DNA from 4 places in the Cytobacillus sp. C11.1 genome. Region 4 is predicted to be linked to each of the others. Evidence: riboswitches for the same ligand, from Rfam matches in the RefSeq annotation. Region 4 holds a riboswitch; each other region holds the start of a gene.
The links. A riboswitch is a leader RNA that binds a small molecule or an ion and turns the genes downstream of it on or off. The one in region 4 is predicted to bind S-adenosylmethionine.
Positions count from the first base shown of each region.

Region 1: it holds a riboswitch for S-adenosylmethionine, as region 4 does, so the genes downstream of both, AC3ZVC_RS22380 (2,3-diketo-5-methylthiopentyl-1-phosphate enolase) here and AC3ZVC_RS20180 (O-methyltransferase) in region 4, are expected to answer to the same signal.
Region 2: it holds a riboswitch for S-adenosylmethionine, as region 4 does, so the genes downstream of both, AC3ZVC_RS19175 (Na+/H+ antiporter NhaC family protein) here and AC3ZVC_RS20180 (O-methyltransferase) in region 4, are expected to answer to the same signal.
Region 3: it holds a riboswitch for S-adenosylmethionine, as region 4 does, so the genes downstream of both, AC3ZVC_RS07870 (methionine ABC transporter ATP-binding protein) here and AC3ZVC_RS20180 (O-methyltransferase) in region 4, are expected to answer to the same signal.

Region 1 is NZ_CM176935.1:4,522,363-4,529,816, forward strand. Features, by position in the region: gene AC3ZVC_RS22360 (Spo0E family sporulation regulatory protein-aspartic acid phosphatase) at 51-284, opposite strand; gene AC3ZVC_RS22365 (1,2-dihydroxy-3-keto-5-methylthiopentene dioxygenase) at 605-1,138, opposite strand; gene AC3ZVC_RS22370 (methylthioribulose 1-phosphate dehydratase) at 1,186-1,821, opposite strand; gene AC3ZVC_RS22375 (2-hydroxy-3-keto-5-methylthiopentenyl-1-phosphate phosphatase) at 1,818-2,480, opposite strand; gene AC3ZVC_RS22380 (2,3-diketo-5-methylthiopentyl-1-phosphate enolase) at 2,473-3,705, opposite strand; SAM riboswitch class I at 3,791-3,897, opposite strand; gene AC3ZVC_RS22385 (pyridoxal phosphate-dependent aminotransferase) at 4,175-5,347, opposite strand; gene AC3ZVC_RS22390 (carbon-nitrogen family hydrolase) at 5,500-6,285, shown strand; gene AC3ZVC_RS22395 (DUF2087 domain-containing protein) at 6,325-6,906, opposite strand; gene AC3ZVC_RS22400 (methylated-DNA--[protein]-cysteine S-methyltransferase) at 7,091-7,454, opposite strand, start outside.
Region 2 is NZ_CM176935.1:3,849,573-3,857,026, forward strand. Features, by position in the region: gene AC3ZVC_RS19165 (AAA family ATPase) at 1-2,619, opposite strand, end outside; gene AC3ZVC_RS19170 (exonuclease SbcCD subunit D) at 2,616-3,761, opposite strand; gene AC3ZVC_RS19175 (Na+/H+ antiporter NhaC family protein) at 3,990-5,324, opposite strand; SAM riboswitch class I at 5,411-5,514, opposite strand; gene AC3ZVC_RS19180 (hypothetical protein) at 5,922-6,080, shown strand; gene AC3ZVC_RS19185 (DUF421 domain-containing protein) at 6,153-6,737, opposite strand; gene AC3ZVC_RS19190 (cold-shock protein) at 6,856-7,056, opposite strand.
Region 3 is NZ_CM176935.1:1,598,397-1,605,850, forward strand. Features, by position in the region: gene AC3ZVC_RS07865 (O-acetylhomoserine aminocarboxypropyltransferase/cysteine synthase family protein) at 107-1,423, shown strand; SAM riboswitch class I at 1,571-1,674, shown strand; gene AC3ZVC_RS07870 (methionine ABC transporter ATP-binding protein) at 1,851-2,876, shown strand; gene AC3ZVC_RS07875 (methionine ABC transporter permease) at 2,869-3,537, shown strand; gene AC3ZVC_RS07880 (MetQ/NlpA family ABC transporter substrate-binding protein) at 3,549-4,397, shown strand; gene AC3ZVC_RS07885 (carboxymuconolactone decarboxylase family protein) at 4,550-4,921, shown strand; gene AC3ZVC_RS07890 (YuzK family famiily protein) at 5,454-5,606, shown strand; gene sufC (Fe-S cluster assembly ATPase SufC) at 5,996-6,781, shown strand; gene sufD (Fe-S cluster assembly protein SufD) at 6,799-7,454, shown strand, end outside.
Region 4 is NZ_CM176935.1:4,064,224-4,071,677, reverse strand. Features, by position in the region: gene AC3ZVC_RS20185 (coiled-coil domain-containing protein) at 1-4,060, shown strand, start outside; SAM riboswitch class I at 4,177-4,283, shown strand; gene AC3ZVC_RS20180 (O-methyltransferase) at 4,395-4,979, shown strand; gene AC3ZVC_RS20175 (PH domain-containing protein) at 5,013-5,396, shown strand; gene pdxR (MocR-like pyridoxine biosynthesis transcription factor PdxR) at 5,495-6,865, opposite strand; gene AC3ZVC_RS20165 (GNAT family N-acetyltransferase) at 6,957-7,454, shown strand, end outside.

The DNA of each region.
Region 1 (7,454 bases), 460 kb from region 4:
ATTCCTAGAAAAATTCTTTGACTTCCTTATTATATATATTTGCTGTTATCTCAAACAACAGCCTTCTTCCATAAAAGAATCACTTGTCTGAATGAAATTCTCATCCTTTTCTTATACTCTTGCTCTTTTTTAATGGCACATTGATATTCATAAATTAATTTATCAAGCTCCTGGCTGCTGCGGATTGTTTCTTCGCTCGCTAGTCCATTTTTCTTTGCCGCTTCTATCATTTTTTCTCTCTTTTGCTGAATTTCAGCCAGCATAACTGTTCTTTTATGGCGCAACTTCTTTTTCCTCCTACTCCTATCCCTTTATCCAATTAAATAAATAAAAATATGGCTACTTGAAGCATTATTACAAGAATTTCTATAAATGTAAATAGATTCGCAATATTAGACAATCTTTTTCCAAAAGAATTAAAATCGACAGTAATTTCTTCTTCTCCTTCTTTCCTTTCGACATAATTTGCCAGCATTATTCAGTGTTTTCGACGATGTTTAAGCTGGCATCTCCGGAAAGTTCCCTTTGTAAAAAATACCCATTTGTTATTGCAGAAAAATTAAAACACAAAAATCCCTTTGCCTTTTGGCAAAGGGATTTCATTTTAATTATAAGCCTCTTCCTTTTCATAGATTGGGACCCAGCCCTCTGTGGTCACAAAAATACGGATTGCAACAACCTTCTTATCTTCCTGCAAGGTAAAATAATGGCGAATATTTTCAGGTACAGAAATTAAGTCTCCGGGATTCAGAAAAACCTCAAAGAATTCTCCATTGTTTCCTTGGATGATAAAAACTCCATGACCGCTGACAATAAATCTTACTTCATCATCTGTATGGTGGTGTTCCTGCTGGAAATTCTGAAGAAGCTGATCCAAGTTTGGCGTATTCTCTGAAAGGGAAATAACGTCTTGGGCCTGATAGCCTCTTCTCTCGGAAATATCTTTAATTTCTTCAGAAAATGTATCCAGAATCTCTTGCTTTTCTTCATCAGAAAGAAGATATTTCTCCTTAAGGGATTCAGGAAGCTTATCAATTGCCCATTGTTCATAAATAACTTCCTGCTTTTCAAGGAAAGCTGCAACCTCTTCCTGGTTTCGGATTTCTTCTTTTGTATTTTGCAAAACGATGTATGCCATATTTTTCAATCCTTTCAATTATGTTTTTTGGCTTTATTTTAAAGTTATTACACTACTTTAAATAACTGATAAGGCTTATGTTCCAGCAGCCTTAACTGATAACGGAATAAAAACTCAGAAGCTTCGAGTACTTTTTTTGCTTCAAAAGATGTTTTTCCCCAAACGGTAATTCCATGGTTTCTAATTAACACAGCACCTGTATCTTCACTGATATGGGAGGAAAAACATTTGGCGAGCGTCGGAATATGCGCATGATTCGGAATAATCGGAATCCGAAGAACAGCATCCTCCTCCCATTTATCAAATGCCTTAATAAGTTCTTGCCCTTTGAATGTGACTGCCTCCTGGTCCCCATAAATTTCCGATATAACATTATTGTCAATAGTATGGACGTGAAGGCTGCACCCTGCGTTCGTTTTCCGGTAAATCTCCACATGTAATAGCGTTTCCGCAGAAGGCTTTAGATGGGTCTCCCCAACAGGGCGCCCAAATTCATCAACGAGGAGGAAATCCTCCTTTGTCCTTTTCCTTTTATCCTTCCCGCTTGCTGTTACAAGGAATTGTATGGGGCTATCGGAGACCTTGATCGCCAAATTGCCGCTAGTCCCCATAAACCAGTCTCTTTCAGCTAATTCATCTTTTATTTCAGCAAGCTCTTGCCATTTTTCTTCCACTAAACTCATACGCTCACCCCATTTACATTTTTCAAAATTTCAATGCACTCATAAAACGTTTCAAATTCGTGATAATTAAGATTCATTTCTTTGCTTTTCTCTTGCAGCAAATCTCTTGCAATAACTAAATCTGCCTGCTTTGCAGCCTCCAGATCGGTAACAGAATCCCCTATGACAATTTTATAGGTATCTCCAGCCTTAAGTTTTCTCATAATGGATGGCTTGCAGCAGCCGCAACTGTTATTACATTCATCATCACAGCTATGGGGCCATAAAATTTTGATTGTTTCGCCGCTAAAATCTGAACCATTGCAATAAACAGCATCAAACGGGCCATATTTTTCTAAGACTGGCTCCACAAAAAAGTCAATTCCGCCACTGACAATATAAAGTGGTATATTTTCTTTTTTCAAATAATCCACAAATTCCTGAAAGCCAGCTCTTACCTTGCCATTTTCCAGTGTGAATTTTATAATGTCTTCCTTAAGGCTGCTTGGAAGGAGGGAAAACATCTTCCCTACTCCTTCCTGAATTGAAATTTGCTGTGACAATATTTTATTCTTTATCTCCTCCCATTCAGGCGGGGCAAATTCTTTCATAACGTTAATGATGTTATCTTTTTCCGTAATGGTCCCGTCAAAATCACAAAAAACAGCTATATTAGGCATTTTTAGCTTTCACCTCTGTATGTCCCCATAAATCTATCGCCTTTTTTAGTTCTGGATAATCTGAAGGAGATTCTGATAATGAAATTCCTTTTAAAGTTAAATCAATCGCTTGGCGGAAGGCTAAGCCGCCGCCTTTTGCACCATTCGGATGCCCATGTACTCCCCCGCCCGCATTGATCACACTGTCCGTTCCAAAGTCATGGTAAAGCAGCGGCACCAGGCCTGGATGAATGCCTGCTGATGGTACTGGAAAGGTCTTTTTGCAGAAATCTTCGGATGTTAATGATTGTCCTATCGAAATCGCCTGCTCCTTTTCAAGTGCCACTGAACCATATGGTGAAGGGAAAAGCGATAAATCTGCTCCTGCATATCTCAGAAGCTTGCCCAGAAGCAGAGAGTAAGAAATTCCATAGATGCTTGAAGCAGACAGGGCACCGCTGACAGCAGGATGTGCCATAATCGGCAGCCCAACCCCGTCATCTTCTCTTAACTCCTGCAGAACATCCAGTCCATATGCAAAAACATTAAACAGGAGGAGGTCCGCACCAAGGCTTGCTGCTTTTCTGGCTTTCTCTTTCAAATCAAAGGTCCTGCCTGTTAAATTCACTGCATAAAGTGTGCGATGACCGGTATCTTCAAAAACCTGGCCAAGTACCTTTTTCCCTTCCATAATCCTTTCTTCAAAAGGGGTGAGTTCATTTTCAAACAAAATTTCATCATCTTTCACAATATCGATGCCGCCAAGTGCTTGTTCCCTCAACTGTGAAGTTAAAAAATTCATATCCTTGCCTAGAACACCTTTAAAGATGCTCATCAGCAGCGGCCTGCTGTGGACATTCAGCTTTTCTCTTAATCCTTCAATGCCGAACCGAGGGCCAGGGAAAAAGGTTTTGATCTCATCGGAAAACTGTAAATCTATTAACTTAATCTTTCCGTCCAGTGATAGCTTTCCAAAGACTGTTGTTAAAATGGCTGGCAAATCCGGACTGAAATTAGCAGTTGGATAAGCGATTTTGATAATGGCGGCCGTTTCCTTGCTGCCTTCCTCTGTTAAAAGGCCTTCAACCGAAACAACTCTGCCTTTATGCTTACGGAGCTGATTCTTTTCCAGTTCAGGTAAATGAGTCCATGAACCGACCGTAAGGCCTAATGCGATTTCCTCTGCTTTTTTCTCAGGATTATGTTTTGCATCATGGATTAGATAAGTTGCGATAATTTCACTCATATATTTTCTTCCTTTCATTTCGGCAAAACCGGGCAATAAAAAAACCTCTTCAAATAAGAAGAGGTTAGCAGCTTGAACTAACATCTTCTTATCTATCAGCTTTAATAAGCTGCAAGAATTAGCACCGTGCTTACTGGTAAGTCGGTTGCCGGGCTTCATAGGGCTAGTCCCTCCGCCTGCTCTTGATAAGAAAACGAAATTAATATTTAGTTAATTTTGAATTAAAATTTACTTAGGATTATGACAGGGTAAAAAACTTTTGTCAATAGATTATCAGAAATAAATAGGGGTTTTTCAACCATGAGTATTGATTCCGCTACAGGCACTCAGCGACCGCGGGATTCCGGGAGTCTCCTCGGCGTTCCTCGCCTAGGGGTGCTCCCCTTGGTACGCTTTTCCCGCTGGATTCTCGTACCTTCCGCTCCAATCTACCAGTGCTATAACAAGAATAACTTTAAGATAGGAAAGTTTAAAATAAATTTAATGCCCTAATTCGGTCTACTGCTTCTTTAAGCCTTTCTTCTGAAGTCAGCAGGCCAACACGAACATATCCTTCTCCATATTGTCCAAACCCTATGCCAGGCGCAACGGCAATATGGGCTTTTTCAAGCAAATAATCAGCAAATTCCTCGGATGTAAAACCTATAGGAATTTTTAACCAGGCAAAGAAGGAGCCTTCAGGTGCTTTAACATTCCATCCTATTTCCTGGAGGCCTGAAATGAATATATTTCGTCTTCTTTCGTAAAGGGCATTCAGTTCTTTGACACATTCCTGTGATTCAGTCAACGCAGCTGCCGCAGCTTCCTGGACAGCTCCGAACAAGCTTACATATAGATGATCCTGCAAAAGGTTCAAGGCAGAAATGACGCTCGCATTTCCAACCGCAAAACCAATTCTCCATCCTGCCATATTATACGTTTTTGAAAGTGTATAAATTTCAATTCCTACCTCTTTTGCCCCCTTTGCTTGCAGAAAACTGACCGGCTTCTTGCCCTCAAAGCCAATGCCGCCATAGGCAAAATCGTGAATAATGCAAATTCCATGTTTTTTGCCAAGCTCAACTGTTTCCTGGAAAAACTTCTCACTGGCCACGGCTCCAGTGGGATTGTTTGGATAATTGAGGAACATGAGTTTGGCAGCATTCAGCTTTTCGTCTGTAAGCTCGCTATAAAGAGGCAAAAAGCCATTTTCCTCCCGTAACGGCATTGTCACCATTTCTGCTTTTGCCAGCGCTACACCTGACCAATAATCCGGATAACCGGGATCTGGCACAAGAACATTATCGCCAGGGTTTAACAGGCATTGAGGTATCTCAACCAGGCCAGCCTTTCCTCCAAACAATATGGCTACCTCCGTTTCCGGGTCTACATCAACCTCATATTCTCTTTTATAAAAATCAGCAGCAGCCTTTTTCAAATAGGGAAATCCCTGAAAAGGTGAGTATCTGTGATTTACTGGCTTTTCGGCTGCACTTTGGAGCTTTTTAACAATATGGCCGGGAGTAGGCTGATCGGGATTTCCTTGCCCAAGATTGATCACATCATGGCCTTGTTCAAGTTGCTTCCCAACCTTTGATACTAAAGATGCGAAAAATTGCTTCGGCAAACTTTTCAGCAAATCAGAATGAGGATAATTAATCAAAGTTTTTCACCTGCTTAAAAAAAAGATTGAAAATATAGTCACAAATGATATAACTTAAATGATAAGTTGTAAAGTAAAATTTTGAAAATTGTTATCTATCGGACTAATTTTAACATAAGTAAAAGAGAATTAAATGTTTGAGGGGGATTTTCATGAAATTAAAGATTGCTTGTTTGCAAATGGATATTGTGTTTGGCAAACCAAAAGAGAATTTTAAAGCAGCCGAAGCAATGATTGAAAAGGCGTTAAAATCAAACCCTGATGTTATCGTGCTTCCAGAGCTTTGGACAACAGGCTATGATTTAACCAGATTAAATGAAATAGCAGACAAGGATGCAGCTGCAGCCCTCGCCTTTTTAAAAGGGATTGCAAAAGACAGGCATGTTCATCTAGTGGGTGGATCTGTTGCAAATAAAACCGCCGGAGGCGTATTCAATACTCTTTTAGTCGTAGATAAAAACGGAGAACCTATCCACCAGTACAGCAAGCTGCATTTATTCAAGCTAATGAATGAGCATCTCTATTTAACAGGGGGGAAAGCAAAGGGCGCTTTTACATTGGAAAATAGACTGTTTGCAGGGATGATTTGCTATGATATCCGTTTTCCGGAGTGGATACGGGCCCATACAGCGGAAGGAGCAGAAGCTTTATTTGTGGTTGCTGAATGGCCATTGGCCAGGCTGGCCCATTGGCGTGCACTTTTAATTGCACGGGCCATTGAAAACCAATGCTATGTGATTGCCTGTAACCGGGCCGGCTCTGACCCTGAAAATGTATTTGCCGGCCATTCTATGATTATAGATCCTTGGGGAGAAGTTCTAGCTGAGGGTTCAGAGGAAGAAGAAATCCTGGTGGCTGAAGTCGACCTTGACATGGTGAAGGAAGTTCGTAAAATGATTCCTATCTTCACGGACCGCCTGCCGGAATTTTATCAATAAAATATTCAGGGCCCTAGCTTTTATAGGGCCTTGCTTTATTTACCCTTCTATTTTTGCCCACATTTCCGGCGGATTTAATTCGTAGATTCCTTTTTCCCTGTACATATAATGATTGATAATGAATTCTCTGCGTATCGTGGCGTAATCTTCATGATACTGTTTAATATATTCATTGAGTTCTTTCTCTTCGTATTTTTTCCCCATTTTCAGCCCTTTAATAAGATGCTCAAAAACCATTAGCTTCTTCTTTCTCTGGGCTGGAATATTTTTAAGCTTTCCATCGCTTGTAAAGAAGTTATCGATAACCTTCTGATTCTCAATATTCATTTCCTCCATCTTTTTCACCTCCTCCATATCAGCCAGTTTCGCAAGCACACTTGATTGCTGTTTCAGCACAGATTCATTCAAATAAAAATAGACAGTATTTTTATCTCTGCGCTGGTAAACCAGGTTTATATCCCGCAATTTGTTTAAATGATGTGTGATGGTTGGCGGCGTCAGCCCCAGTTTCCCTGCAATTGCCTGCCCATGCAAAGGTCCTTTAGCGAGAAGAAATACAATCCGGATTCTTGTGGGATCACCCATTGTTTTATAAAAAGCTACTAAGCGATTTAATTGCATTATATATGAACGCCCCCTAATTTCGATGTGCATCTAATTAGATATATATCAAAATATTAAGATTTAGTCAACTTCAAAATCAGGTTTAAAAAAAGCTATTTTCTCATAGATTGTTGAACAACAAACCATACGAAAAGAGCATTAAAAAAATCACCTGAAAGGTGATTTTAAAAGGTAAATGTATCTAACTCTTAAACCCTGCCCCTTCCAGGGACAGGAGCTTCTCTTTAATATCCGTCCTTGTTCCGGCATATCCGGTAAGAGATTTATTTTTGCCGATTACCCGATGGCATGGAATGATAATGGGCAAACGATTGGCTTTGTTTGCTTGACCAATGGCCCGAACCGCTTTTTCTTTTCCAATCTTCACAGCAATATCCTGATAGCTTCTCGTTTCTCCAAAAGGAATAAGTGAAAGCTCCTTCCACACAGCTCTCTGAAAAATGGTCCCCTGGGGGTCTATTGGGAGATCAAATACCTTTCTCTCCCCTCTAAAATATTCATCAAGTTGAAGTGTACATTTCTTTAGCAGGGGGTTTGATGGATCA
Region 2 (7,454 bases), 210 kb from region 4:
AATTTCATATAAATGCCCCATCATTTTATAACGTTCTTCAAGGGATTTCATTTTTTCATTAATTTCTGTTATTTTTTGTAACGTTTCTTCATTGTGCTTCTTTTTCATATACAGATTTGTATATTGATCCTGAAGCTGTTTTAGCTGGTCATCTGTTTCCTTTAAAAATGCTTGCAGATTTACTATATCTGGCTTTTCAACACCCTCTAAAAGCTGCAAAAGCTCCGAATACCGGTCATTTACTGACCGTGCTTCTTCACGATATTCCCGAACATCTACTTCCAGCGTACGAATCTCATGTTCGGATTTTTTTGCATTTCGGTATTCTCCATATACTTCAAATCCTTGATCCTTCATTCGCTGAACAAAGTTCTGTCTTTCGACTGTTAGCTTTTCCTCAAGCTTAACAGTTTGCTTTTCAATCGTCTCCATTTTTGCCTGTTCAGCCATATAAGCTGCCTTTGAATCCTGATATTTCTGTTGCGCAATTTCCAGTTTTTTATTAAAAGTCTCCAGTTTATCGACAGCAGCTTTCAGATTGGCCTGGTAAGCTTCAATGGACCGAAGATTTTCCGGAATTGTTTCAGTCATCCTTGTCAAGTTGCCTTTCTTTTCAGCATGGAGAATAGCTGTATCGTTTATATGACTTTGCAGCCGGTCTATTTCTGCAGCCAGCACTTCCTTATGTTGATGAGATTTTTCCAATTCTAAGGTGCAAGCTTCAAGTCTTGCGCTCTTTTTCTTTAAATCATCCTGAATGTTTAAGAGATCCTTTCTTTGTGCAAGAAGAGTACCCTTAATAACCGACAGCTCTTCCTCTTCCAATTCTGGCTGCTGTTTTTGCATGAGATTAAATAATTCACCCAAAGCATTTTCAATAGATTTTACGTTTGATTGAGATTCATAGAACGATGACTCTGCTTTCGCTTTATCTGCTTCGATTTCGGCAGCCTGCCGTTTTGCTGCCTTTAAATCTTTTTCATCAGGAATATCCGTTTGCGATGCAGCCGGATTAGGATGATGACCTGAGCCGCAAACCGGACAGGCTTCACCATTTTGCAGCTGATTTGCCAAGATGGATGCTTGTCCATGGAGCCATTTACGCTCCAACTCCTCAACAAGCCTTCTGGCATCTTCCAGTCTGGATGCTGCCTGTTCAAAGTAGCTTTTCTTTTTTTCGAATACTTCGAGAGCTAGCATATACTCGCCCTGCTGTTCTTCATATTTATGAAGCCGTTCTATTTCTTCAGTCATTTTTTCCAGCCGCCGGTCATTCTCCATAAGCTTAAAATGACACTTTTCAATATCCTGTTTTTCCTCAGCCAATACTTGAATTTTATGATCAGAGGCTTTAAACGCTTCATCTTTATGCTTTTTTTGAAGACGGAGATTTTCCAGTTTTTCTTCAAGCAAACGAACTTGCTTTTCTACTTCCGCATAAGAATGGATATCCTCTTTCATGTTTTGCAGCCGGTTAACATTCTCCCCAGCTTGCTTTCTTGCATCTTCACGTTTCTTTTCAGCTTCCCATCTTTCTTCGTTTTCCGCTAACAGCCCGGCTAAAGATGTAATGCTTTTCTTAAGTGCAGTAAGCTCCTCATTTGAAACGTCCAAATCCTTCTTTATTTCGTGGCAAAGCTGCTCCTGCTGGCTAAGCAAAGCTGCTTTCTGGGCAAGGGAAATAAGTCTTTCCTTCGCCGTAAATTGTTCTTTTAACCCTTCCAGCTCTTCTTTCCTTCGTTTCAAATCTTCTTTTGCCTTCAGCTGTTTAACTATGGTTTCAGCTTCATACAGTTTTTGCTGCAGATAGTCTCTTTTTTCTTTCTGCTTCTTGCCTGCATCGGTTAATTCCTCTAACCCTTCCGCCATATGCATAATTTCTGCCTTTACAAGAGGCATCAAAATTGTGTCATTTACACTGCCAGCTTCCAAATATGCCTTAAGCTCCTCATTAAAAACTGCCTGCACCTGTAGTAAAAACTGATCACGAAGCTTTACTTGATCTTCAACTGTTCTTTTTAACTCAGAAGCATATTCTTTAAGCTTTTCTTCAATCCGCTTATAAATCTGAGTGTGAAATAGCCGCTGAAGGATTACTTCCTTTTCCTTGCTCTCCGAGGTAAGAAGTTTCCTGAATTCACCCTGAGGGATCATCAGGATTTGCCTGAATTGGTTGCTGTCAATAATCATGATTTCCTTTATTTTTTCATCGACATCCCTGACATTGGCCGCAAGAAGCTGCCGCCTTCCATTTTCATCATAAATGTAGAGTTCTGCTTTGGCACTCACTGTGGTTGTCCCATCGCCACGTTCTTTTTTCTTTTCCTGCTGAGGCGATCTGGTAATGTAATATGTTTTATTTCTTAATGTAAATTCTAGAGAAACTTCAGTCAGTGTTTCATTTTTGGCAAACTGGCTTCTAAGTTCTGGCCCGCTGCGGTCCTCACCACTTGCTTTTCCGTAAATCGCATAGCTGATCCCATCAAATATGGTCGTTTTTCCGGAACCAGTCTTTCCCGAAATAACAAACATCGTCCGGTTTCCAAGCTCTGTAAAGTCAATGTGCTCACTGTCTGCATAAGGGCCGAACGCTTGCATCTTTAATTTTAATGGCCTCATTTCAGCGCCTCCTCCCTCAGCACTTTTTCAATCACATCAGTCATTGCCTGTTGTTTATCATTTGTAAATTCGGAAGTAGTCATCTGCTCGTAAAATTGCTTGAAAAGCTCAAGCTCTGACTTTTTCTCTTCCTTCATAGAAATGAAGGAGCTTTTTTTCTTCATATCTGTAATAGAAATCTTCCGTTCAAGGTGAAGTACGTTTGGATATACCTGCCTAAGCTTATTGATCGGATCCAGTAAAGCTCCTTCATCCAAAAGGGTGATTTTTAGATAGTCATCCAGATTCTGTTTTTCATAGAATGATGGATCCATCAGCTCATCTAGATGGCCTTCGATTTCTCTTAAATCTTTTTTAGGCTGTAAGGATCGGGTACGAAGATCAAAATCACCATTTTCTTTCATTTCAATAATGGAGATCGACTTTTCCTGTTTCGCCTCAGAAAAAGAATACTTTAAAAGTGAGCCAGAATAACGGATTCTGTCATGTTTGATGGCATCCGGGCTATGCAAATGCCCAAGTGCTGTATACGAAAAAGGATCGAAGCAATTAGAATGAACACAGCCTGAACCACCGACAGAAAGAGTCCTCTCCGAATCGCTCGTCGCCCCTCCAAGTACAAAGGCATGCCCAACTAAAACATTGGGTTCATTTGGATTCAGAGATTCTTCAATTTTCCCGACAATCGCCTTCATGGCATCATCATGTGAATGGACTCTGTCGTCATCAAGCAAATGCCTGACCATCCCTGGTTCTGCATAAGGTACAAGATAAAAGTTAACACCCTTTATATGTATTGGCCTAAAATCATTTACCAGCTTTCCTGATAAATAGAATTGGCTCTGTCTGTACCACGAACTGCCAAAGGAAAGCCTTTCGGCGCTGTCATGATTTCCGCCAATTGCTACTACTGGCGTTTTAAGTTCTACATTTATTTTAAAAAGAATTTCATTTAATAATTCAACAGCATCAGTTGGAGGTACAGACCGGTCATATAAATCTCCAGAGATAACAACCGCATCCGGCTTTTCTTCTTCAACCACTTCAATAAATTGATTTAAAAAATGGCGCTGATCTTCTGTCATGTATACCCCATGAACCAGTTTACCTAAATGCCAATCCGCAGTATGGATAAATTTCATATCAATCACCCTCTTTTCCTACCATGATTCAATATATACAATGTTACCATTATAGCAAAACAAAAATTGAAGTACTTCTGCAAAATAAGGAAACCAACATAAGAGAACGTTCGTTCCTATTATATCAGGAAAATTTTTCTATAGATAGATTTTCAGGAAAAATAATAAGAGCCTATAAATAGGCTCTTATATCTTTCTTCATTATATATGATTCTCCTGGAACAACCTTTAACCCCGCGGAGCAGATTCATTCACTGTGCTACTCGTTACCTTTTCCCGCTCTTTTAATTTGGGGAAATTAATAAGAATGGCGATTACACCAGTGACTCCAATCAATATTGGATAAATGGAGTAAGGCATAATGCTTACCGGCGAAATAGCTGCGAGACCCGAAGCAGCCAGCATCTGTCCGCCATATGGAATAAATCCTTGTACGAAACAAGAGAAAATATCTAATATACTTGCAGATTTACGCGGGTCTATATCATATTGATCCGCTATATTTTTAGCCAGGGGGCCTGCAATGATAATTGAAATGGTATTATTTGCAGTAGATAGATTGGTAAGTGAAACAAGCGATGCAATACCAAATTCAGCACCCCTTCGAGAGTTTATTTTGCTTGTAACTATGTGCAGCAAATAATCAATTCCCCCGTTATAGCGAATAATCTCAACAACACCGCCAATTAGGATAGCTATGATTGCAAGAGTTTGCATTCCTGCCATCCCTTCTGCAATCATCTGTAAGAAGGAAACCAGCGTGTAGCTTCCGTCAGCAATCCCAATCAGCCCTGCCAGCAAGACCCCGCCGCTTAAAACAAGAATAACATTTATTCCTAACAAAGCAGCAGAAAGTACCCCCAAATATGGAACCACTTTAAGCAAGCTATAATCCTGGCTTGTTACAGCACTTTCCTGACCAGCTGTTAAGAACCCTAGAATTATAGCAGTTGCCAGAGCTGCAGGCAGCACAATTAAAAAATTCACACGAAACTTATCCTTCATTTTCGTCCCTTGGGTCCGGACTGCTGCAATAGTAGTATCAGAAATCACGGAAAGATTATCGCCAAACATGGCACCGCCAATAACAGCAGCCATTGCCAAAGCTACGGATATATCGGTTTCAGCAGCCAGCGCAACACCTATTGGAGCAAGCGCAACAACTGTACCTGTTGAAGTGCCCATTGATAGAGAAATAAAGCAGGCGATAATAAAAATCCCAACCATAAGCAGATTCTGCGGCACATAGGATAATGCCAAGTTGACTGTCGAATCAACAGCCCCCATTCCTTTAGCCGTTCCCGAAAATGCACCTGCCAGTAAAAAAATTATAGCCATCAAAACAATATTGGGATTTCCTGCCCCTTTCGTGAATATATCAACCTTTTCCATAAATGGCGTCTTCCTGTTCATGGATAGGGCAATTCCTGCTGTTATGGCCACAGCCACAATAATCGGAACTTTTTTAAAATCACCTGTTACAAGGCCGCTCCCAATAAAAATCAGAAGGAATGCCAAAAGCGGGAGTAAAGCCCACGGGTTACCTTTTTTGTTTGTTTTCATACTATTCCTCTCTCCTTAATTGGTTTTAATGACATAATAAAAAGACCTCTTCAAACAAGAAGAGATATCTGCTATATTACAGTCCCCTCTTATCTGCCAAGCATAATGCTTGCTGGATTTGGCACAGCGCTCATATGAGCCCGCTGCCGAGACATCTTAGGGCCAGTCCCTCCGTCTCTCTTGATAAGTTAAAAGTTATGAAGTTATTATTACTAACTCATGTCTGAAAATTATACAGGAAATTGATTAAAGTTCAAGCTTTTTTATATGTAATTTTAAATTTTTCTATTGATTTCCCATCCAGTTAACCACTTTCCGCGGTCCGGAGCCTCCTCGGGGAATTGAGCCTGTGGGCTCATCCTTTGATCAGCACTCCAGCAAGCTTTTGAATAAGCAGCCTTTAATAAATATCGCGCGAAGGAAATTCAAATACATTTTCGGGCATCTAAAGCCCTCCACACCAATCAACAGGGTGCTAAAATCAACATTTGGCTTAACACAGCCTTTTTATAAGAAATCCCTGCCTGGACAAAGCTACACAAAAAATTAATAATTTTCTCCTTATGATGAAATACTAAGGAAAAAAGGAGTGAAAAGATGTTCGATCGAAAGGTAATTCGTTTTTTGGTTGGAAGCACAATCTTATCCAGTATGTTCAGTATCGGGATTGTGATCATGACCATTCTTCATCACTTACGAATGCAGGAATTAATACTAGATACGAGGAGAAGCCTGCAAAACACCAACTCAGATTAAAGAAAAAGCCGCCAATAGTTAGCGGCTTCTTTACTTCCCAGAACAATTTTTTATTATCTATAAGATTCCAAATTAGTGCAGGTTCTGAGAATGCGGCTGGGGATGTCCTTCTTTAAGTTCCTGGAAAATATCATTTGACTGCTGCGAGGCAGGCTGCACAGGAGACTGTAATATCATCCCGCCCATTAATCGTTTAAACTCGCCTGCTGTTAAAGGCTTTGCATCATCCATTAATTCATATCCTAGCTGGCCATTAGGTTCAAGTGTTGCCATTTTCACATCTGAAATTTTTGTAATTCCGTTCGTCCTCAGTCTCATTTCCAATTGATCAGCAGTAAATCGGAGTTTTCTCATATTTGCGGGCTGAAGCTTCCCATTTTCAATTACGATTTTGGATTTGCCGGTTATAAACTTTTCTATAAAGTTAAACTTTAACTGCAAATACTCCATTAAAATCAATGATCCAATAAAAATGGCTGCAGCCACAATCGTTTTCCACACACTTGTCTCAATAATTGGCTGAATAATGATGGAACCAATTGAAATCATAACAACTGTTTGGGCAAGTGTCATTTGCGAAATAGATTTCCTGCCTGCTATGCGCAGCAGCAAGACTCCTGCAAAAACTAATAGTAATGATTGCCAGGCAAAATTCATCCTGTAAATCCACCTTCCTTTTTCTTTTAGGATGTGGTAAAAACCGGACTAATATGCAATCTTTGCAAAATAAAGCAGCCTGACCAATGGCCAGGCTGCTTTTCTATGGGTCTGTCAATTATAGTTTAGTTACGTTAGCTGCTTGAGGTCCACGAGCGCCTTCAACAACTTCAAAAGAAACTTCTTGGCCTTCTTCTAAAGATTTGAAACCTTCAGATTGGATAGCAGAGTAATGTACGAATACGTCGTTTCCGTCTTCACCTTCGATGAATCCGAAACCTTTTTCAGCATTGAACCATTTTACTTTACCGTTTTTCATGAAAAAATCCTCCTATTGGCTTCAAAAAAGCCATGTGTAAATTCACCATATACACGCTTATAACTTTACGTTCATTACTCATCCAGACCATTGCCTAACGGTTGAAGAAGCAGCTAGCAAAATATAACACGATGCATAACGGCTGATTTAAATTTAGCACTATTAGATAGGAATGTCAACTAATTGCCATCCGAAAGAAAGCACTATCAATAGGTCTGCAGCATGTTTTGCAAACAGGATTTAATCTGTGGAACGTAAGTAATTTACCGCAGTAGACTCTCTTATTCAAACGTGAGGAAAAGCTTTGGATTTTTCCTTATTATTCAAGTAAAGATTCTCAAATCCTCAATTTAAAATAGATGCTGAAAATCGGACATGCAAACAAACGCCTTGATTGA
Region 3 (7,454 bases), 2.5 Mb from region 4:
AGGCTCGCAATCCTCCCCGCGGGTTCGCTGAGTGCCCCGTGCTGAAATCAACGGGCAGAATTCATAAATATTTTATTAGACAATAACAAATAAAGGAGAGAGAAACATGACTGACAAACAAAAAAGCTACCGTTTTGAAACACTAGGAGTACATGGGGGACTGAATCCTGATCCGGTTACGGGGGCAAGAGCAGTGCCGATTTACCAGAACAATGCTTACCAATTCAAAAATACAGACCATGCCGCAGATCTTTTTGCATTAAAGGAACCTGGATACATTTATAGCCGGATACATAATCCCACTGTAAGTGTATTTGAGGAAAGAGTGGCTTTGCTTGAAGGCGGAGTCGGTGCTTTGGCGCTTGCAAGCGGTCAATCTGCTATTACTCTGGCAATCCTAAATCTTGCCCAGGCCGGGGATGAGATTGTTGCGGCCTCCAATCTATATGGCGGTACTTATAATTTGTTTGCAGTCACACTTCCTAAGTACGGGATTGATGTCAAGTTTGTGGATCCAAAAGAACCGGAAAACTTCCGAAACGCCATAACAGATAAAACCAAGGCAGTTTTTGCTGAAACAATTGGAAACCCGAGTTTGAAGGTGCTTGATCTTGAAAAGGTGGCTGCTATTGCTCATGAAAACGGTGTTCCAATAATCGTTGATAATACCTTTGCTACACCTTATTTATGCAGGCCGATTGAGCATGGAGCTGATATCGTTATTCACTCAGCGACTAAATGGCTGCTTGGCAATGGAACAACAATGGGCGGCATTATCGTTGATGGCGGAAAGTTTGATTGGAATTCACCGAAGTTTCCTGGCTTCACAGAACCGGATCCAAGCTACCATGATATTGTTTATAGTGAAGCAATTGGCGAGGCTGCTTATATCATTAAAGCCAGAGTACAGCTTTTAAGAGATTTGGGGCCTGCAATGAGTGCGCAAAGTGCATTCCAGTTCACATTGGGACTAGAGACTTTGCATGTGAGAATGAAGGAGCATATTGCGAATACGAAGAAAGTGGTTGAATACCTGGAAGCCCACCCTGCTGTTAACTGGGTGCTTTACCCAGGCCATGAAAGCAATCCGGATAAAGCTCTAGCTGATAAATATTTGCCTAAAGGAGCAGGCGCTGTCGCTGTTTTCGGAATTGCAGGCGGCCGGGAAGCTGGTGCAAAGCTGATTAATAGCCTTCAGCTTTGGGCACATGTTGCCAATGTCGGGGATGCCAAGAGCCTAATCATTCACCCGGCCAGCACGACCCACCAGCAGCTCGATAAAGAAGGTTTAAAGGCTGCAGGGGTACCTGAAGATTTAATTAGGATATCTATCGGGATCGAGAATGCGGATGATTTGATTGAAGATCTTGAGCAGGCAATTGAAGCTGCGACAGGGATAACATCTTTGGCTGCAAAAGCTTAATGACAGCAAGAAAAATTTACCGCCCATTTTTTCAAAAAGTTTAAAAGTTCTTCGTTGACACCTTTTTGAAAGCTATGATACGATAGCAAACGTAATTAAAAAGCTGCTTAAATTATTTAAAGTGTTAATTGAATATAAAACGTTACGCTCTTATCAAGAGAGGTGGAGGGAAGTGCCCTATGAAGCCCGGCAACCGTCATTAATTTGAAATGGTGCCAATTCACTCAAAGCATAGCTTTGACAGATGAGAGAAAGGACTTAAATTTTTAATGCCTTTCTGCTCATGTGCAGAAAGGCATTTTTATTTTTGTGGCTTCAGCTCGTTATTCTGCTCATGAATGAAAGCTGCTGAGCAGTCAAAAACTAGAGAAAAAAGCGGTCTTTTAATTATAATCTGTATTTTCGATTAAAGAGGTGAAATAACACGTTGATTTCCATAAATGATGTAAAGAAGATCTATTCTTCTAAAAAGGGCCAGGTGAAAGCCGTAGATGACGTAAACCTGGAGATAAAAGAAGGAGAAATCTTCGGTGTGATCGGATATAGCGGCGCAGGTAAAAGTACTTTAATCCGCATGCTGAACGGCCTTGAGCTTCCAACACAAGGAAGTGTAATCGTGGCCGGCAATGAAGTTTCAAAAATAAAAGGCAGCAAATTAAGAAAAGCACGCCAGGAAATAAGCATGATTTTCCAGCACTTTAACCTTTTATGGTCGAGAAGTGTCAGGGACAATATTGCATTTCCGCTTGAAATTGCAGGTGTTCCAAGGCAGGAAAGGCTGAAAAGAGTAAATGAACTCATCAAGCTGGTCGGCCTGGATGGCAGAGAGGATGCGTATCCTTCTCAGCTGAGCGGCGGACAAAAGCAAAGGGTAGGGATTGCGAGAGCCCTTGCCAATAACCCAAAAGTGCTGCTTTGTGATGAGGCTACCTCTGCACTCGATCCGCAAACAACTGACTCAATTCTCGATTTGCTTGTTGATATCAATGAGCGTTTAGGTTTAACAATTGTACTGATTACACATGAAATGCACGTAATTCGTAAAATTTGCCACCGTGTTGCTGTCATGGAAGGCGGCAGGATTGTTGAAATTGGTCCTGTGCTGGATGTATTTAAAAATCCTAAAGCGACGATTACGAAGCGCTTTGTCCAGCAGGTCACAGAGCCTGAAGAGACGAAAGAAACAATTGATCATTTAGTGGATTTATATCCGCGCGGAAAAGTAGTGCAATTAGGATTTGTCGGGGAAGCAGCTGAACAGCCATTAATAACGAATTTGATCCGAAATTTCCAAGTGACAGTCAATATTCTTCAAGGGAAGATTTCTCAAACGCAAAATGGCTCTTATGGAACTTTGTTCATCCATTTGGATGGAGATGCAGAAGAAGTTGCCAAAGCAATTGATTATATCCAATCCCAGCAGGTTGGCGTGGAGGTGATTTCCAATGCTTAACGAATGGTTTCCAAATGTAAAATGGGACTCCATGTGGGAAGCTACCTTGGAAACCCTTTATATGACTGCTATATCTGTGGTTGCAACATTTATTTTAGGTGCGATTTTGGGGCTGCTTCTCTTCCTGACCTCAAAGGGGAATATCTGGGAAAATGCTGCAGTCAATAAAGTCATTTCAGCTTTCGTAAATATTTTTCGTTCTATTCCGTTCATTATCTTAATTGTTCTTTTAATACCTTTTACCAAATTCCTAATCGGAACAATGATCGGGGAGGATGCAGCATTGCCTGCATTAATAATTGGGGCAGCGCCATTTTACGCGCGGATGGTTGAGATTGGACTTAGAGAAATTGATAAAGGCGTCATTGAAGCGGCCAAGTCCATGGGTGCCAAAACAAGCACGATTATCTGGAAGGTCCTTCTTCCTGAATCCATGCCAGCCCTAGTTTCAGGTATTACAGTGACAGCCATTGCCCTGGTTGGCTACACAGCTATGGCCGGTGTGATCGGTGCAGGAGGACTTGGCAACCTTGCATACCTGGAAGGATTCCAGAGAAGCCGTAATGATGTCGTTTTGATGGCGACCATTATTATTCTTATCATCGTATTTATCATCCAGTTTATTGGTGATTTAATAACAACAAAATTAGACAAACGATAGGAGAGATCAACATGAAAAAGTGGTTATCACTCGTTCTTGCACTTGCAGTGGCACTTGTACTTGCAGCTTGCGGAACTTCAGAAGAAGAAGGAAATAATGCAGGGGATGGCGGAGATAGCAAAGAAAGCACTAAAATTACTGTAGGTGCTTCCAACGTACCGCACGCTGAAATTCTTGAAGAAGCTAAACCGCTTCTTGAGGAAAAAGGCTTTGAACTAGATGTTGTTACATTCCAGGATTATGTGCTGCCAAACCAGGCTTTAGAGTCTGAAGAGCTTGATGCAAACTATTTCCAGCACATTCCTTACCTTGAATCACAAAAAGCAGAGCATGGCTATGACTTTACAAATGCTGGCGGAATTCATATCGAGCCAATCGGTGTGTATTCTCAAAAATATAAGAACCTTGAAGAGCTTCCTGAAGGTGCAACAATCATCATGAGCAACTCTGTAGCAGACCATGGCCGGATCTTAGCCATGCTAGAAGCAGAAGGCCTTATTACCTTAAACGAAGATGTTGAAAAAACAGAAGCTACCTTAGAAGATATTAAAGACAACCCTAAGAAGCTGGAATTTGATACAGAATATGAAGCTTCCCTGCTTCCGCAAATTTACAACAATGGTGAAGGCGATGCCGTTCTAATCAACTCTAACTATGCAATTGACGCAGGCCTGAATCCATTAGAAGATTCAATTGCGATCGAGGATAAGGAGTCACCATATGTTAACGTGATTGCTGTCCGCAGCGGAGATGAAGAAAAAGAAGGAATTAAAGCTTTAGTAGAAGTTCTTCGTTCAAAGGAAATTCAGGACTTCATTCTTGAAAAATATGAAGGAGCCGTTGTACCGGTTTCCGAATAATAGAGCTAAAAAAAGCAGGCGCGTATGCCTGCTTTTTTGTATGCTTATTAGGTTTCCATTATATGCCCAGCCTATTGGCTTATCTATCCGCATAGTTTGAAAAATAATCAAACATACTAACGTTTATAATAATTTGAATGGAGTGGAGCAAAATGGAACATTATCATGAACCATCAAACTCAATAGAAGCAGCTCTTCATGATTATAAAGTAGGATTAGGTGTATTCACTGAAAAAATGCCTGATTTAGCCCAGCACTATAACGCATTTACAGAAGCTTGCTTTAAGGAAGGAACATTAAGCCAAAAACAGAAGCAGCTCATTGCACTTGGAATCAGTTTATATTCTCAGGACGAATACTGCATTATTTACCATACAAAAGGCTGCCTTGATCAGGGAGCTTCAGAAGAAGAGATTCTAGAAGCGGTAGGTGTAACAGCTGCATTCGGCGGCGGTGCAGCAATGAGCCAGGCAGTTACTCTTGTGCAGGAAGCCATGACTGAATTGAATCAGCTTAAACAATAAATAAACCTTCAGCTCCTGCCTAAAAGCAGGAGTTTTATTTTTTAAGGCTCTTTTCTCATGGATTGTTGTTTTTGTTTATAAATATTGCCCGTTGATTTCCGCTGCGGGCACTTGCTTTCCGCGGGGAGGGTTGCGAGCCTCCTCGGCTTCGCCTGTGGGGTCTCGCACTTCCCTCTCTTCCCGCTGGAGTCAAGTGCCCTCCGCTACAATCAACTCAGTGGTTAAAATACGTTTGCCTTCAAAAAGCAACAAACTTTACGGAAAAGTCTTTTCTATAAGCCTGTATAATTTCAGAAAATTTATGAAACAACCATTTATCAGGAGGAAATAGCCATTATTGTAAGAATGGGCGAGATGGAAGCGCTTCACCAAATCTGGTTCCTTATTTTACTAAAAAAATCAGGTTTTTTCGGCTTTGTGCAGGGTATAAGTTGAGTGTTAAGATTTTAAATGTAAAAACTAAATGCGAAAGCATAAAAACCGAAAGGATTGATTCATTATCAGTCAGTTACAGCTGAACTACACGAGTGAAATGGAGAAAGCAATGCAAGCTGCCCATGGAGTTGGATATGAAGTGTACAGCCGGAAACATGATGTTCGTATGGAAGTTGAAAAGAAACGTGAAGAAGATTATCTACAAAGCCAGCGTTTAGTTGCCGATCTTGAAAGAAAAATTCATTCCTAGGATTTAAACCATATATATAATATAAAGAAGAAAAATGGAAACCAGCTGCTCTGTGCGCTGGTTTTCTTTTTTATAAATATTTTGACTTAACCCTTCAATCCATTCTCATTTAAGCTTTCCATACATGAATCAACCATCTGAGGAAAAAATAAATAGGACATGCCTGTTTTTTTAAGAACGCACTCTTTGATGAAGGATAGATTCTATGATAAAATCTTCATTTAAAGGCTTTCTAAACATTTTTGTTTGAAAAGTTTGTTAAAGGGTCTTAAAGAGTTGCTATGAAATTTCATTTGTTATAAGATTGTAATGAGAATAAAATGAGAATAGAGATTTGCGGCAAACAGCCGATTTACACAAATCTTCTTTTATTGACGGAGGTATATATTATGGCAGGATCAGTACTAACTATCAAAGACCTTCATGTTGCTATTGAGGGGAAAGAAATATTAAAAGGTGTAAACCTTGAAATTAAAGGCGGAGAAATCCACGCAATCATGGGGCCTAACGGAACAGGTAAATCTACATTATCATCTGCAATCATGGGCCATCCTAAATATGAAGTAACTCAAGGCAGCATTACTTTAGATGGTAAAGATGTTCTTGAAATGGAAGTTGACGAACGTGCACAAGCCGGCCTTTTCCTTGCAATGCAATACCCAAGTGAAATCAGCGGTGTTACTAATGCCGATTTCTTGCGTTCAGCAATCAACAGCCGCATGGAAGAAGGCAATGAAATTTCTTTAATGAAGTTTATCCGAAAAATGGACAGCAAAATGGAATTCCTTGAAATGGATCTGGACATGGCTCAGCGTTACTTAAATGAAGGATTCTCTGGCGGTGAAAAGAAGCGCAATGAGATTCTTCAATTAATGATGCTTGAACCAAAAATCGCCATCCTTGATGAAATCGATTCAGGTTTGGATATCGATGCATTGAAGGTTGTTTCTAAAGGAATTAACCAAATGCGCGGAGAAGATTTTGGTTGCTTAATTATCACTCACTACCAGCGCCTTCTTAACTACATCACTCCTGATCATGTACACGTGATGATGCAGGGACGCGTTGTAAAGTCAGGCGGTCCTGAGCTTGCACAGCGTTTAGAATCAGAAGGATATGACTGGATTAAACAAGAATTGGGCATTGAAGACGAAACAGTTGGGCAAGAAGCGTAAGCGTTAGGGGGATCACTATGACAACGGAAATAAAACTACCATTTGACAGGGAATATGTAAGTTCCTTCTCAAAAGATATGGGCGAGCCGGCATGGCTGACAGAACTCCGTCTAAATGCGCTTGCAAACGCGGAAAACCTGCCAATGCCAAAGCCTGATAAAACAAAAATAGATAAATGGAACTTCACACAGTTCGAAAAACACATCGTAGGAAGTGAAGACTTTGCTTCCTTAAACGACCTTCCTGAGGATGTTAGAAATCTGATTGATCTTGAAGCAGGCGACCAGAATCTTTACATTCAGCGCAATAACAGACCAACACATCTGTCTCTTTCAAAAGAGCTTCAGGGAAAAGGCGTTATTTTCACTGACATCTTTACTGCTGCAAGAGAACATAGCGACCTTCTTCAGAAGTACTTCATGAAGGATGGCGTGAAAACAGATGAGCATCGTTTGACTGCGCTGCATGCAGCCCTTTTAAACGGCGGAGCTTTCTTGTATGTTCCTAAAAACGTGGAAATTGAAGAACCTATTCAGGCTGTATATATCCACGATAATAAAGAAGCAAACCTTTTCAACCATGTATTGGTTGTGGCTGATGATAACAGCTCTGTCACATATGTCGAAAACTATATTTCAACAGTTGAAGAAGCAAACGGAATTTTCAATATCGT
Region 4 (7,454 bases):
TGTCCCGAATATTACATTTTATACAAGGGAGTTTGAACGGAAAGAAGAAGCATCGCTTGATCATATTCCACTTTATGAAGATGATGAACTGGCTGAAACGGAAGGCCTGAAGGATTATTTAAAATGGAATGGGTATGATGTTTACCGGGATACAAAAAAGCACTACCGCATCCTTGATACATACGGCATTAACCGCAAAGACTGGGATATTATGAAAGATATTAACAAGGATGAAGGCGGCGTTGGAAAATTCTTTGAAGGCGCTGAGGATGATCATTCCCTGTTTCAGAAGCGAATTATTCCTACTGTCAGTCAGGTCCTGCACCGGACAGAGCATCAAAAGAACGATTTGGTGGAGATTTTTAAAAGTCAGGCAAGCATCGCGAAGGACCTGCCTGTTCTATTAAAAAGAGAGCAGGCCCACAAGGAATTCCTGGAAGATATTCCTCCTTTTGAAGAAAGCCTGGCTAAGGGTGTCAAGCATAAAGAGATCGTTGAGGACAGCATCAAGGTGGGAAGGCAGCTGCTTGGCGCTTTGGAACATTTGAAGAAAACGGAAGAAGAAACACTAATTGAGCTGGAAAAGGAAATCGAAAAATTAACCGGTAAGCAGGTGGATTTACGCTTTCAGAAAGACAACCTCGAGTATGCAAAAGCCCATCGGGAAGTGATGGATTGGGAGAAGAAATTAGCGGAAGAACAGAAGAAGCATAATATCCTGCAGGAAGCTGTAAAGGAAAAGCAGGAGCGAAAAGACGAGCTGGCATTTCAGCTTTTATTAAAAGAATGGCATGAAGGGGAACAGAGCATTCGCGCGCTTTCCCAGCAGATTGCGAAATTGGAGCAAAACAGCGGCTTAGAGCAAGTGAATCAAAGAATGGAAGAAGTCAAACAAGAAGCGAAGCTGCAATGGGAGAAGTCTTCTGCAGCCATTGGGGAAGCGGTTAAACAGTATGCGGGGTATCAAAAATTCCTGAAGAAAAAAGCGAACGATCTCTCGAAACAGGATAAACAAAAAACAAAAGAGATCGCCCAGCTTCATACGGAAATTGATTTTCTGTATACGCAAATTCATGAATTTGAGGCGAAAGAAGAAAAGCTCATCAAAGAATTCGGCGATCGCTTAACCTATGATCTGCAGGGCTTTATCGAGAATTTGTCAAAGCAGATTGAAGTCAAAAAAGCTAGTTTGGAAGATTTGCAGGCAAAGGATAAACTATCAAATGAAAAGCAGAATCAGCTTGCATCAGCACATGGCACGCTCGCTCAATCCATTCAGTTTTCTGAAGAAAAATGTGAAGAGTTAAAGCTCAAAAGTGAAGAGCAGCATCGTAATGAAGCGAAGCTGGCCGATAAACTTCATGGGTTATTGGATGAAGTCGCAGCTCCATTCACGAATGCACTTTTATCAAAGTATGCCCTGCAAGTGGAGGAGCTCCTTGTTCAGAATCGGGAGCAGGGGGAAGAAGTTAAAAAATCGCTCTGGGAAACGCAGCTGGATTATGCCTTGAATGATGAGCACTTCTGGATTGCGAACAATGACGTGAAGGAATTAAAAGAATGGATTGATGAGAAGACGGGCATTGACGTGTTTTACGGGTCCCAATTTATCCAATCCTTAAAACCTGACGAAATGGCGAATCATTTGCTTGCGCATCCGCTTCTTCCTTATGGTTTAGTGGTTAGCAGGCCGCAATGGGAAAAAATTAATCAACAGGTTTTGTCAGGAAGAATGTTTAAAAGCCCGGTTCCGATTTTTATGCGGGAAGAAATGACGAGCGATAACCAGCAGGGTACCTTTGTGATGATTACCGGCACGGAGAAGGAATTGCTGACAGATAAAAATCAATTCACAAACTGGAAAATTAAGATTGCGAAACAAATAGAAGAAAAGAAAGATACACTTGCAGAGATCGAAAAAACGGAAACCTCTTTACGGCGAATTTTAAAAGAAATCGACCGCTTCCTGGCCAATGAGCTGGCCAATGAGATCGATCGTGCACTGAATCAGGAACAGGAAGCAATGATTGCCAAGAAGACCGAATTACACTCAATCATCGTGCAGGAGCAAAAAGAAAAAGAACTGCAGCTGGGACTTAGAGAGCAGTTGGAGAAGACTAAAGAAAAGATTGAAAAACTATCAAAAGATGTGGAAACATTAGAGGGATTTGACCATGAAAAGTCGCTGCATCAGGAAAATAAGCGGGTAAAGCTAGAGAAAGAGAAACAAAAGGAAGCATTTACTGCCGCCCAGAAAGAGATTGGCAGTGAGCACCAAACCATTGTTGACCTGCAGGAAAAGTGGAGTCAAACGTATTTGGAATGGAAGCTATCAACCGAGCAAAATCTTAAGGAGATCAGATTTTTTATTGAAAGTGCAGCCTTTCCTGCAGCCGAGAAAGCTGAAGCTTCTGAAGAGGTACCGCGTTTATCCTCGCACATGTTGGAAGAGATCAACGGAAGTATCGATGAACTAAAACAGCTTCAAAAATCGAAAGAAGAACAAGCCAGTGAATTACTGGCCATTCAAGCGACAAGAGATTCCGAACAGAAACAGCAAAAGAAGCTGGAGAAAAAACTTCAAGCTCTTAATGAAGAGTGGAAGGAAGCTTCAGAACCGGATGAACCAATGAGCATTTTAGAAAACATGGTCCAGACGGCTGCAAAGGAAACAAAGGCAGCTGAGAAAGAGGAACGCGAACAGGGAACGGCCGTAACCGTTGCTGAAACGTCATTAAAGCATGCCATTGATCAGCGTAAAAAGTCAGCTAAAAAAGTGGACAAGCATGACAAACAGCCGGAAGAATGGGAAGAACTTGATTTGGAAGTAAAGACGGTTGAAATTACGGACCAGACAAAACAGGCGAAGGCAGAAATGAAGCAAACAGAAGAGCGCAAAAAAGAAGCCGAACAAAACATTGCTGGTTTCGAAGGCGACTTGTTAACTCTATCCGTTATCCTGAAAGAGGAAGCGGCTGCCTTTACGGAAGAGGATGTCGAGAAAATTAAGAGCCAAGGAAGGCAAAGTATTATATTCTGGAGTGAAAAACACCAGGATATTCAGGAAGAAGGCCAGGAGAAGCACGCGAAAATTGAACAATCCCTGCGCAATTTAAAGCTTTCAATTGAAGGAAAGGATTGGGAGGTCCGCTTTAAGAATGAAGTCTTAACCACCCTTGATCATATGGATACAAGGCATTATGCTCATATTCAAAGTGTCGTTCAAAACATGAAGCGTTTTTCACAGAGCGGCTTAGAGCAGTTGGAACGTGACAAAGAACGGGCAGAAAAAGCGCAAAACTTCTGGGCAAGCCGTGCAAGCATGAAGGTGATGAGCATTGCAGAAGCGATTCGTTCCATGATTGCGAAAATGAAGCTGAAAAATGAACGGGGATCTTTCCCGCTTGTTCAGCTAAAAGAAGACATCCTGCCTAAAAAAGCGGAAGAGGTCGAACCGCTGCTGAAACAGCATTTTGTTTCAGCCATTAACAAAATTACGAAGCGATTCGAGTTGATTGACGACAGTAATTTGGAGCTGGATCAGGAAATCAAGCAGCTCATCAGTGATGAGCAGATTTTATTTGTCTCCCTCAGAAATCGATACCCAGAGATTTTGGTTTATAACATGCGTACAGACAATGCCTTTATGTATGGAAAGCCACAGCGCGAACATTATTCAACCTGGCAGACGATCAACCAGGGTTCGAAAACGAAATCCGATGGCAGCGGCGGCCAAAAGCTATCTGCCCGAATGGTCATGATGATGATGCTTCTATCTGTTAAGAGTGAAACTGACCAAAGCTGGGTTCCGTTAGTCTGTGATAATCCGTTTGGCCAAGCGGCATCGGCCCATGTGCTTGACCCAATCTTCGCTGTTGCCGATAAACTGAAGTTCCAATTCATCGTCGTCACGCCGCCTGAACTGGTGAAAACAGAAATCAGCCAGAGGTTTGATGCATATTATAAATTGGACTTTATTCGGGAAAAAGGAAAAGAGGTCGTGTCGGATACGATTGTTCCGGCGTTTCGTATTTATCAGGGGGAGGAAGTTGTTCAATAGAACCTCGTACCCTGCTAAAAAGGAATAGGTTTTTTGAAGAGAGGTATTAAAGTATTGCCATTTTGCTAAAACTATGCAATACTTTATTCGAAATTAATTATAATTCTATAATCAAATTCTTATCCAGAGAGGTGGAGGGACTGGCCCTGCGAAGCCTCAGCAACCCCTGATTATTTCAGGAAGGTGCTAATTCCAACAGAGTTAACGCTCTGGGAGATAAGAGGTCGTTAATAAAGTACAAAGGCCTCTTATGATAAGAGGTCTTTTTTGTTGCCTTTTTATCAAATGAATGGGATATAAAGATACGAGCTATGGAAGAGGAGGAATTGACATAATGGAAAGCAGCGTTATACAGGTACCGGAAGCTTACGTAAAGATATTACAGGAATCGCAACTGCTCGGCTTTGAGCAGTCATGTGATAGAAAAACAGGTTTTTTACTAAAGGGATTGGCTGCCTCAAAACCAGGGGGCAGCTTTTTAGAGCTGGGAACAGGTACAGGAGCGTCTGCTTCCTGGATCATCGATGGAATGGATGAAATCAGCACGCTTACAACGGTTGACATTGATTCAAGAGTTCAGTCCATCGCAAGAAGGCACCTGGGGAATGACAGGAGAGTATCATTTTGCTGCGAGGACGGAGCAGCCTTTATTCAAAACCTATCAGAACGGTTTGACTTTATTTTTGCCGATACGTGGCCGGGAAAATTCGAGCTGTTGGACAAAACGTTGGACCATTTAAATGTTGGCGGTTTTTATGTGATTCATGATGTGTTTCCGCAATCGAAATTACCAGAAAAATATAGAATCAAAGCAACTAAACTCTTAAAAACTTTGCAGGACAGACCTGACCTGGACATTACAGAATTAGATTGGTCTACCGGGCTGATATTGGCAGTTAAGACTGGGGTTAATTTATAGAATGAAATTATCACTAGAATTGGGGGATCGTTCATGAATCTTGTGAAAAATCAGGTTGAACATGTACTGCATGAGGGTGAAAACGTTATTGAATGTTTAAGCTGTTCATTAGTAGCACATTACTGTTTAGCACCGCAGGCAGGCTTCTTTGCGGCAACGAACAAAAGACTGCTATTCTGTGGAATCCAGGTATCAGACACAAACAAGGAATTTGTTGAAGAATTTGAGTATAGGAATATCGCTTCCCTTTCAGAAAAAAGAGGAATCACAGGAAAGCATATTCATTTGTACTATAATCAAGACTTGTACAAATTCCAGCAAATTCAGGGCATGAATATGTTTGATTTTATGGTGGCTGTTAAGGAGAAGATGTGCTTGTTTTCCACTTCAACAAAAGAGCGTTATCCTGTAAGATAAGCGCTCTTTTCAACTTAGGTATTGGTTTTAATAAATTAAAAAGGGCGAAAATATTTGAATATATGCCTCGGGGTTTTTTATAAGAATCGTAAGAAATCCTAATTACTTACGTAATCTTTCCATACATTAGCGATTAAATGGACCCCTCTCTGAATTTCCTGCATAGTGGGTGCACCATATCCAAGCATTACTTGATGGTTTGGCTTGTGAAGCAGATACATAGGTGAAACAGCATCAATTTCAACTCCTCTTGACTTTGCCAGTTCGATTGCTTTTGATTCATTCAATCCTTCGGGTAATGTCACGATGATATGTAAGCCTGCTGTATCCCCTATGATTTCAAATTGTTCTCCCAAATGGTTTGATAGGCTTTCTATTAAACAGTTTCTTTTGGCTCGGTATAGAGTTCTCATTTTTGCTATATGGGATATATAATTTCCTTCTTCCATAAAATTTGCAGCAACCCGCTGATCAATTCTTGAAACAGTCGATTTTTGATAAGTATTAAACTTTTCAAAGTCTTGTTGAAGAGAAGCTGGCATAACAAGATAACTTATTCGAAGGGACGGCAGCAATGTTTTTGAAAAGGTGCCAAAGTAAAGCACACGGTCTTTTGAATCCAGATGGGATAATGTCGGGATAGGTGCTCCTTTGTAGCGAAATTCAGAATCATAGTCATCCTCGATAATATGAGCATCCTCTTTATCTGCCCAATTTAATAACTCAGCCCTTCTAGCAATAGACATTATCGTGCCGGTCGGATATTGATGAGCTGGTGTCAAATATAATAGTTTTACTGGCTCATTAGGCACACGGCATCCTTCTTCATCCACAGAAATCGGATGACATGGCAGCTGTAATTGTTCAAAAACAGATTTTGCCCGAATAAAACCAGGATCCTCTGTTCCGATGGCTCTCCGGTTAAAAAACAAACATACGTTTAGTAATTGCTGCTGAAAACCGCTGAATACATACACTTGCTCCGGCTGGCAGGCCAGCCCTCTAGCCTGTTGCAGGTATTGTGCAATTTGTACACGGAAAGAATATTCTCCCTGCCACGGTGCATTGCTGCCATTGGATTCACTAAGCTCTTTTCGATATAGTCTGTTCCAATGTTTGTAGGGGAAGGCAGAGGCATCAATCTGCCCATTTTTAAAATTGATAAGATACTCATCCTGAACTCTTTTCTCAAAAGCAGCTGTATCATTCTCACTATAGTGCCATTCATCCTGAATTTCCGAAACAAAATATCCTTTGCGTTCCACTGAATAACAGTATCCCTCACTCTGCAATTGTTCATAAGCCATTTGAACAGTCATGATGCTTACGTTTAATTGTTCAGCCAAACGCCGCTTTGCAGAAAGTTTAGCATGAGCTGGCAATTTTCTATCTAAAATCGCTTTTTGTATTTGTTCATAGATTTGCTTATATTTTGTTTTATGATCCGAAAGCAGAATTTGAAGTTCCATATAATCACTCCTGGTATTATATTAAAAATCATTTTTGGTTATTTAAATCATACCAGAAATCAATTTTAATAGATTCAAGGAGAGTGATATTATGAAAAAATTAGAAAACAATTTTGTACAGTTAATTCCAATGGGACTTGAGCATATAGAAGGGATTTATGAAGCGTCTCAGGATAAACGAATATGGGAGCATGTGTCTGTCGATTTAACTGACAAAAGCCGGGTTATTCAATATGTTGAGGATGCTATACAAAAACGTGAGCAAGGCACCGATTTTGCTTATGTCATTGTAAATAAAAATACAGGGAATATCATCGGTGCAACCTGGTTTCTCGATATTTCAAACCAACATAAACGGCTTGAAATCGGCTCAACTTGGGTGAACCCTATTTATTGGCGCTCAAATATTAATACAAACTGTAAATATTTATTGTTAAAATATTGCTTCGAAGAACTTTCCCTTAACCGTGTACAAATTAAAACCGGACATAAAAACATCCGTTCGCAAAAAGCGATAGAACGAATCGGTGCGGTTAAAGAAGGCATCCTTAGAAATCATATGATACGAAAAGAAGGGACTATCCGTCAT